2 linked regions of the Acidisarcina polymorpha genome follow. The protein of the gene in region 2 interacts with the protein of the main gene of each other region in a pairwise test. Links are inferred from orthologs where the notes say so. Each region holds a gene or a part of one and is shown on either strand. Other genes may lie near its edges.

Region 1 (4,887 bases), 270 kb from region 2 along the record:
CAAACGATATTGCGAGTTGACAACGGACGAGGCTCGAGGCGGCAGGCGAGAGGGTGCAGCGGCTGTCAGGCTGTCAACCCTGAGGCACGACGCCTGGACATGATGGTTGCCTCAGCTTCATAGACACGAAAAGAATTCCGATTTGCCAGGCCGGTTCCGGGGTACAATCGCGCCAAAGATGCGGCGGCCGCCATGACCACATGCGTCGAGCGAAGCAAATCCGTTTGTGCGACTGATTCCCAGGAGACTTATGACTGAAATCGGCACTCCAGCAACCGCAGCTGCAGGGGAAGGATTAAGCACTCGTCCCCTCAGCCAGGGAGACAGGGTTATCGATACCTTCATCGCTCCCACTAAGACCTTTACGGACATCTTGAGGGACCAGAGTTGGTGGTTTCCATTCCTGATCATGCTTGTCATCGGTTACGGTTTCGTCTTTGCCGTCGAAAAGCGGGTGGGTTGGGACCAGGTGCTCGAAAACGCCTTGAAGACCAACACATCGCAAGCCGACCAGATTAACAACGCCCCAGTCGAGCAGCGCCCCGTTGTCCGCAGCAGAATGGTGGCAAGCTATCGATACATTTCGTATGCGTTTCCTGTCTTCGTCCTCTTCTATTGGGTATTGGCAAGTGCTGTTCTGCTGGGGACGTTAAACTTCGGCTTCGGCGGACAGGCAAAATACCGTCAGATCTTTGCGGTCTTCGTCTATGCAGGGTTGCCGGGGTCGATCAAGTCCGTCCTCAGCATCATCGTTCTTTATGCCGGTCTCAGTGGCGAGTCTTTTCAGTTGCAGAATCCGGTGGGAACCAACCTCGGCTACTACTTGCCGACCGACAGTCCGAAATGGCTGCTCTCGCTTGGCAGTTCGCTCGATGTCTTCACCATCTGGACGGTTGTTCTCTTGATCATCGGCTCTTCAATCGTGGCCAAGGTGAAGCGAGGATCGGCGGCAGTGGCAGTTGTCGGCTGGTGGATATTGCTTACGATGGTCAGCGTCGGCTTCGCTGCGTTTCAGGGATGACCGAGTGAGGAAGACGGGCAAACCGGCGAAACCGCTGCATCGGTCTCCGCCAGGGCTCTATCGGTTCGCGAACGCTTTAGACGTGCTTTATTCGCTCCAGCGTCTAAAGACGAGCGATCCGTTTGTGCCGCCAAAGCCAAACGAGTTCGAGAGCGCGATCTCGACCTCGGCCTGCTGCGGCTTGTTCGGAACATAATTCAGATCGCAATCCGGGTCAGGGTCGACCAGGTTCGCGGTCGGGGGCACAACCTGGTTCAGCAGTGCCTGGATGACGATGCCTGCTTCCAGACCTCCGGCTCCGCCCAGCAGGTGGCCGGTCATCGACTTGGTGGAGCTGACGAGCAGCTTATGGCTCGTGGCGTGTTCGCCAAAAAGCTTGCGCAACGCGGCGGTCTCGAGTGCATCGCCCAATGGAGTTGAGGTGGCGTGAGCGTTAACGTACTGGATCTGTTCAGGCTCGATACCGGCGCTCTTGATGGCGTTGCGCATAGCGCGAAAACAGCCTTCGCCTTCAGGAGGCATTCCGGTGATGTGAAAAGCATCGGCGCTCATCCCGTACCCGATCACCTCGGCCAATATTTTTGCGCCTCGGGCCTGGGCGAATCCAAGCTCTTCAAGGATGAGAATGCCCGCGCCCTCACCGCACACGAAGCCATCGCGGTCTTTGTCAAACGGACGGCAGGCGTGCTCGGGGTCCTCGTTTCTGGTTGAGAGTGCGCGCATGGCGGCAAACCCGCCAACGCCCATCGGCGTGATCGCTGCTTCGGCGCCCCCGGCGATCATGGCATCGGCGTCTCCCCGCTGAATTAGCCGGTAAGCATCCCCGATCGCATGCGCGCTGGTGGTGCAAGCGGTGGCCGTAGCCTCGTTCGGCCCCTTGGCCCCATAGCGAATACTGACATTGCCGGCTGCGAGGTTGATGATCGCGGCGGGGATGAAAAACGGCGAAATTTTGCGGGGGCCGCCTCGCAGCATGTTGCTGTGCTCACGCTCGATGACGTCGAATCCGCCGATCCCGGAGCCGATGTGGACACCGACCCGCTCCTCGTTCTCCGGTGTGACCTTCAGCGCGGATGATTCCATCGCCTCGGCGGTCGCGGCTAAGGCAAAATGGATGAACCGGCCCATTTTGCGCGATTCCTTCTTTTCTATGAACTTGAGAGGGTCAAAGTTCTTTACTTCGGCGGCGAAGGTGACCGGAAAATCGGTGGTGTCGAAAGCAGTAATTGTAGCCATACCACTTTTGCCAGCTAGCAGATTGGTCCAGACTTCGGGGGTGGTGTTGCCAACTCCGCAGATCAGCCCAATACCGGTTACAACTACCCTCCTTGACAAAGCTACTTACCGCCCTTCGCATTCTTCTCGATGTAGTCAGTCGCGTCTTTCACCGTCTTGATTTTTTCAGCATCTTCATCGGGAATCTCGAGATCAAAGGCTTCCTCGAACTGCATGACTAGTTCAACGACATCGAGCGAATCTGCGCCGAGATCTTCCTGGAACGACGCGCTGGGGGTCACTTCCGCTTCATCCACCTGAAGCTGCTCGACAATGATCTGTTTAACCTTTTCTTCCACTGCTGCTGCCATGTCTTCTCCTGTCAAATTATAAGAACTGCAATCACCGAAAAGCGGATGCCTTAAGTGTACGAGATGCCGGCTGGCGAGGTTTATCTCGACGGCGGAGCAGGACCCGATTGTCTTGCTCGTGACACCATGCTGCCTCGAGGAGCGAACCCCGAAACTCCAAGTCTACTGAGCACGAAAGGTAGTGTAAAGCCAACCAGGGGACAAACCAGCGGAGTTTTCCTCCGGCTGCGCTGGCGTTGATGCCAAGACGGTGGAAGGATAGGAGTATGCTCGTTTCCCTGCCGGTCCTGCTTCTTGGTTTCTTGCTTTCGATTGTTGCCGGTTACGTGCTGGGCTGGTTGAGCCAACGAGGGCGGATCGCCTCTCAACAAGCTTCACTCGCACTACTCGCCGAAGACGGGAAATTGCTGCAGGAGAAATTTCGTGAGTCCCAGATAGAAATTGCCAAGCTGGAGGAGCGGCTGATTGCGGAAAAGGGTTCGTTGGCACACGCCCAGGAGGCCTTACACGCCAGCTTCAAGGGGCTCGCCAGCGACGTATTAAGCCACACCAGCAGGGATTTTCTGCTGCTCGCGAAGGAACAGCTTGGCGCCCAGCAGGTGGAGGCCAAGGGAAAACTCGAAGAGAAAGAGACGGCCATCGCAAATCTGCTCGAACCGGTGCGGAAGACGCTCGAGGCGCTGGCGAAAGAGACCCAGGATCTCGAAGTCAAGCGAGAGGGAGCCTACGCTGCAGTCAAGACGCTTGTAGAAGGCATCCAGAGCAGCCATAGCGATCTGCGCAAAGAGACGGGCAATCTGGTCCAGGCGCTGCGGGCGCCGAATACCCGGGGCAACTGGGGAGAACAGCAGCTTAAGAACTGCATCGAGTTCGCAGGCATGGTGGAGCATTGCACCTTCGAACAGCAGGTGCATCTTGCTGGCGAAGGGGAAGCCGACAGATCGGTGCGCCCGGACGTAGTGATCAACCTGCCCAACAAACGCTGCATCGTCATCGATGCCAAGACGCCCTGGGTGGCCTTTCTCGAGTCGCTCGCGGCCCCTGACGCCGACAGCCGCCGGGAAAAACTTCGGCAGCACGCGGCCCAGGTCAAGCGCCATATCGAAGACTTGCAGAAGAAGAGATACTTCGAACGCTTTAGCGGTTCGGCCGATTTCATCGTGTGTTTCCTGCCCAGCGAGGCCCTCTTCAGCGCCGCGCTGGAGGGCGATCCCGGCCTGATCGAATACGGGACCAGAGCCAATGTAGTCCTATCGACTCCAACTACGCTGATTGCGCTGCTTCGGGCCGTCGCGATCGGGTGGCAGCAGAGCGAGATCACGGACAACGCCGTGCGTATTCAAGAAGCCGGACTGAACCTTTACAAAAAATTAAGTAAGACCCACGAATATCTTGTTGAAGTGGGTAACGGGATCCGCAAGGCAGGGAAGGCCTTCGATAGCCTGGTCAATGTAGTCGAAGGCCGCGGCGGAGTTTTTGCGCAGGCGCGGAAACTCAGGGAATTAGGCATCGAGGCGCAGACCGCTGAGCTTGAGAGCATCGGATCGCTGGCACTCGACACCCGCCCACTACGAGCAGAGGACTGGGACGTAACTCCGTCAGAATCCTCCCGCTTATTGCGGCCCTAAGACCAACAGGGACAAAGCCAAACTACTTCTTTTTGGTCTTCGCCGCCGGCTTCTCATCGGCGAACGATCCGGTAGAGTGCAAGCCGGCCGATGTTGCCTCAGGGTGGGGCTTGGCTTGTCCTTGCGACCCCTGCACGTTGAGTCCTAAGAGTCGGCGCTGCAAAGAACGGCTTACGCCGGTAAGGTAAGCGTCCTCTGGCTCGACCGGTTGGACGGCCGTCGGCGCATCAACTTTTGTTGCGTGCTCATCTTCTTTCGCTCCTGCTTCGGGCCGGTTAGAGGCCGGAGTGGATTTCGCCTTCACTTTGGGTGGAGTATTGGCCGCGGGTGTGGATTGCGGCTTCGCTGTAGACTTAACTGTCGCTCTTCCCGGCATGTTGCCCTCGCTGAACTTCTCTCGAAATATTCCTACAGAGTTTTGATTCATTGGATGCGCATTCAGTCGCGGATCCAAAAGGGTGGCGATCAACACTTTTGAACGGACGGTTCAAGAAATGCCTTGCGCATTCTTTCCCAGGTGATGGTCAGCGCCTCAGGCAGGACTCGCGTCTCCGCGGTGGTGGTCATGAAGTTGGTATCGCCATCCCAGCGAGGCAAGGCGTGGAGGTGGAGATGTCCGGCAACGCCAGCCCCGGCCGCCTTGCCGAGGTTC
Region 2 (4,689 bases):
CCTCTCCGTCCAGCAATTCGAGTCTTGGCGTGGGTCAACCCTCCAAGAAATGAGCAATATTGCACTGTATTCCCTTTTCTTAAGTGCAAAACTCATAATGGTAAAGGGTGATATCGCTCTGGTGAAAAGCCCTTAGTTCCTCTGGATTGGTCTCCATGGGTAGTCCAGATGCACCATCTTTTCGCGGTCGCCAGGATTGAGAACCAGTCAAACCCGAAGGCGCACCGCCTCAGGGAACGAGAAAGAACCGCGAGATGGCAAGCGCTAGTCCCGAGATCTTCGACGCCGTAGCCTTTCTGACCGAAGCAGGTCTGGGTCGACGAATCGTCCGGCTGAAGCCCAAGAACAAGTTCTTCTCCCAGGGCAATGCCGCCGACTCCATCTTCTATCTCCAAAAAGGACGCGCGAAACTTACCGTCGTCTCACAGAAGGGCAAAGAGGCGACAATTACCTTGCTCGCTCCGGGCGACTTCGTCGGGGAAGAATCTTTGGCCAACATGGGAGGTACGCGCATCGCTACGGCGATTGCCATCACCGCATGCACCGCGCTCAAAATAGATCGGTTGGAAATGGTTCGCGTGATGCATGACGAACCGTCCTTGTCAGATCTCTTCCTCAAATTCCTGCTCGCGCGCAGCATGAGAACTCAGGAGGATTTGATTGATCAGCTGTTTAATTCAAGTGAAAAACGACTCGCAAGGATTCTCTTGCTGATGGCGGAGTTTGGCAAACCGGGAGAGCCTGAGACACTGATTCCTCAGGTGACCCAGGAAACGCTTGCGGAGATGATCGGCACCACTCGGTCCCGGGTCAGCTTCTTTATGAACCGTTTCCGTAAATTGGGATTTGTCGAATACAACGGCCGCATCCGCGTCCACAAATCACTGTTAAACGTGATTCTCCATGACAAGATGCCCGACGACAACGCGGAGAAGCCATCCATCTTTGATGCCCAGTTGCATCTTCGCAATAAAGCCCTAGCCAAGGGCTCCTTAGCTAAAGTTTCTAAGTTGTGAGCCAAAGAGGACAGAACTGATCCCGATCACAGGCTACACTTCATCAGAATGCCCCTTCAAGAACTGAAGAGAGTAGTCATGACAGCCAAGGTACGAGCTAAGATACTGGTGGTCGACGATGAATACACCCTCAATACAACCCTGGTGCAAATCCTGGAGCATCTTGGCCACCATGTACGGTCGGCGAGGAATGGAGCCTGCGCTCTTGCTGAGATCCATTCGGCAGTGCCAGGAATTTTGATCTCCGACTTGAACATGCCCGACATCCCGGGACCTGAACTCCTTTCGGTGATTCGACGCCGGTTTCCATCCATTCAGGTCATCGCCATGAGCGGCGGCTCCTATTTCGATGACGCCCTTCCGGACGGTGTCGCTGCTGACGCGTTTTACCGGAAAGGAACGGGTCTCGGACCGCTGTTGCAGATGGTTCATGCGATGGCAAACTCGGAGTCTCCGAAAGCCTCTCGCAGGAGCAGCGCCTCGGCTCCGCTCTATTCTCCCGCGAGTCTCGAAGGCTCGGTAAAGCAGTGGTAGCTTACCTGCCACGGATGGCTTCGGGCCTTTAGGACTGTCGACGTTCTTATCCACCCCTCACTCCTGCTCACAGGAGCTTGTTCTGGCAGCCTATGGCCGTAAGTTGCCTAAATGCCCAGGCTGAGCTAAAGCGGTTCAGGACAAGAAGTCAAGATTGAGGAACCACGCGCAAGAGCACAAGAACTAACTGGCTGCGGCTCCCGGCTAGTCCTCGCTGCACTTCTTGATAGGCTTGGCCTGCGACAACATGGAATGGAGCAGAGCGGCAGAAAAAAAAGCAGTCTGACCGTCATCAAAGGCAACCACCACCCCATTGCCGACCTTATCGATCGCTTCGAGCTGAGCTCGGGTTTCCATACCGACGAGGTGCATGGATCTGTATTGCATTCGAAACTCCTCATTTCGTTCCCGGGACGCAACTCGCGCTCGCTAAGGAGAAAGATAGGCCCCTAAACTTGATAAGAGGCCAAGTCCGTTTCTCTTGCGTCTCTTATAGGCAATGCAAAAGTCTCTGCATAGAGAAGAATGTATTTATCTTTACGCGAACTATTCCCAGTAGGGTTGACTTACTCATCTAACTACATACTTTCAGCGCCTTGAGACCTAGGCGGTTCGATCGTAAAGTTAGTCCATTGAGTATTGGATCCTACGGGGCGCCGGAGTCCCAATTGGAAGACGTAGAGTGCCGCTACCCGCAGGGTAGCGGCACCCAAATGTAACCTTCTCCCTGTTACCTTCCAGCAAAGTCTATCGGATCTAAGGCTGATCCTGAGGTATTCTGATGCCCAGCCATTAACCTTAAAGTAACTTAGCAATTACCTACGTTTCCATTAGAGTTACCCAGGTAAGGGCTAGAAGTACTACCGACTTAGGGTTCCATTTACCTCGGCGAGGATGACCACTTAGCCCAGATCGTTAGCATCAGTATGGACACCTGCGGTCGTGAGGGAGGATCACTTCAGTACCAGTCGAAACATCTCACGGATGAATCTTCAATCCACTCCTGGGATGGTGGGAAGATTCTCTTCGTCGACTAACGGACCCAGCGTCGCCCGAATCACGCTCGCGTACTTCTCCGGCAAGACCGTCTTCTGCATGCCGTACCCGACAATGACGTGCGAGGTTTCGCCGGAGGCCAGCAGTTTCCCCGCGACTGGAGTTCCGTCAATCGTCTCCGCGCGATAGACTTCGTAGGAAAATTTAAGCATCGAGGTCCGCATCGCCGTCACTCTGGTTTCGATGACGATGAGGTCGTCATATTGAGCGGGGGCCTTGTATCGACAGATCGCCTCGACCACCGGGAGCATGCAGTCGTCCGCAACCTCCATTTGCTTGTAGTCGAAGCCGAGCTGGCGAAGAAATTCGACCCGGCCAATTTCAAACCAGACCAGGTAATTGGCGTAATAAACGACCCCCATCTGGTCAGTCTCCGCATAACGGACGCGGACAGTAGTGCGGAAAGGCGCAGTTCCATCGGTCATGTTGAACTCGGGACGGAGAATTTTGTGCAGAAAGAAGATTCATGCCCGGGCGCCACAGGGCGCCGGGCATAAAGACCTTAAGGCTTCAGCTTCGAGAAGATAGGCAACTTGGTGACATCGTTGAACATGACAAATGCAGCAAAAAGAATCAGCACGACAAAGGCAACCTGGTAGACGCGCTCTTTAAATTCCTGGTTGAGATCGCGCCGCAGGATGCCCTCAATCAAGAGCAGAACAATCATGCCGCCATCCAGGATCGGGATCGGCAGCAAATTGAAGATGCCAAGGTTGAGGCTGATCAAGGCCATCAGGCCGATAATCGGCTGCCAGCCGGGCATGGAAATGGCCTCGCCCGTCTGACGCGCGATTCCGATCGGCCCGCTGAGGTTCTGGACTGCCGAGCGCCGGGTAAAGAGCTTGTGCAGCACCTCTACGATCAACCCCGAATACTGCAAATTGGTCTTGGCGGAGCGCCGCGCTGCTTCGGGCAGCGAAAGTTGTTCGACGGTGTAAGGCGGAGGCGCGGGCAAAAATCCCAGCCGGTAGGTGTTGTGTCCGGTACCGTCGTCGGCAAGCGCCGGCTGCACCGGGATATGCAAGGTCTCACTTCCCCTTTGGATCAAGAGGTCGACTGACCTGCCGGCGGTCTGTTGAAGATAAGCAAGCATCGACCCGACATACGTAAACCGATGCCCATCCACCGAGGCAATCACGTCATCGGCTTTGAGCCCTGCCTTGGCTGCCGGCATGGAAGGCTCAACCGCTTGCACCTTCAGCGGATGCCCCTGCACTTGCGGCAGCAACCCGAGCGTCTTCGAATCGAACTCGTCGCTCGTTCCCGTATTCTGGACGGTAATGCTGGTCTGGATGACCTTCCCATCGCGCTCGACTGCCACTGGAACCGTGGTGTTCGCGTCCAGTCCGGCGCGAATGTCCAGCTGCTCCCAGGTGGGATTCTGCTCGGCATCGAAGCGAACGATGCGATCGCCGGGCAGTATTCCGGCCTTAGACGCCGGTGAGTTCGGAGCGACCATCTCAACAACCACGGCCTGCGAATAGAATGTAGGCACTTCGTTGTGCATCATGTACAAGCCAGTCATCAGCAGAAAGGCCAGTACGAAATTCGAGAATGGACCAGACAAGCCGATCAGGATGCGCTGCCAACGTGGATGCGCCGAGAAATCGCCGGGATCAGGCGCGGTGGCGGCAGCATCCCCGGAAGTTGAAGTCGGAACTCCATCGCCGGCAGTCTCGCCTGACATCTTGACATAGCCGCCTAGCGGAACCAGGCTGATGCGGTAGTCGGTGTCGCCGCGCCGGAATCCGAATAGCCGCTTGCCAAAGCCGATCGAGAAGACTTCGACGCGTACACCAAAAGCTTTCGCCGTTATGAAATGACCGAACTCATGCACCAGCACCATGATGCCGAGCACGACTAAGGTGGAGAGAGTGGCGGTAATTGCGAAGGGCATTCTTAGAAGACCTTAACTGCTTTTTTAACAATGAATTTGTGCAACCAGAGGGTCGCTGCCGCGTTTATCTCGAAGCCGCGTTTATCCCGAAGATGTCCGGCTTGCCCCCGTGAGCGAAAGGTCGGAGAGCTTCGCGTGAGCAGTCTGGCGGGCCGCCTGATCAAGCATTAGCACGTCCTGGATCGT

Evidence for each region. Proteins that work in one complex are often made in the same cells at the same time.
Region 1: the proteins of ACPOL_RS01975 (region 2) and ACPOL_RS00870 interact in binary tests that used the Escherichia coli proteins (3 or more experiments, as listed by UniProt). The link is inferred for Acidisarcina polymorpha from one-to-one orthologs.

The regions. Positions count from the first base shown.
Region 1 is NZ_CP030840.1:176,727-181,613, reverse strand. The notes cover bases 984-3,901. They hold ACPOL_RS00870 (acyl carrier protein), read right to left. Parts: upstream 2,608-3,901; coding sequence 2,359-2,607; downstream 984-2,358. Other genes in these bases: ACPOL_RS00865 (DNA recombination protein RmuC), read left to right, coding at 2,874-3,901; fabF (beta-ketoacyl-ACP synthase II), read right to left, coding at 1,109-2,356; ACPOL_RS00880 (YIP1 family protein), read left to right, coding at 984-1,021. Outside these bases: more of ACPOL_RS00880, read left to right, coding at 251-983; more of ACPOL_RS00865, read left to right, coding at 3,902-4,235; ACPOL_RS00860 (hypothetical protein), read right to left, coding at 4,258-4,662; ACPOL_RS00855 (HIT domain-containing protein), read right to left, coding at 4,701-4,887. UniProt on the Escherichia coli protein: Carrier of the growing fatty acid chain in fatty acid biosynthesis.
Region 2 is NZ_CP030840.1:442,597-447,285, forward strand. The notes cover bases 1,288-4,007. They hold ACPOL_RS01975 (acyl-CoA thioesterase), read right to left. Parts: upstream 3,032-4,007; coding sequence 2,543-3,031; downstream 1,288-2,542. Other genes in these bases: ACPOL_RS01965 (response regulator), read left to right, coding at 1,288-1,550; ACPOL_RS01970 (hypothetical protein), read right to left, coding at 1,755-1,937; rseP (RIP metalloprotease RseP), read right to left, coding at 3,109-4,007. In the rest of the region: ACPOL_RS01960 (Crp/Fnr family transcriptional regulator), read left to right, coding at 255-1,016; more of ACPOL_RS01965, read left to right, coding at 1,095-1,287; more of rseP, read right to left, coding at 4,008-4,503; ACPOL_RS01985 (1-deoxy-D-xylulose-5-phosphate reductoisomerase), read right to left, coding at 4,585-4,689.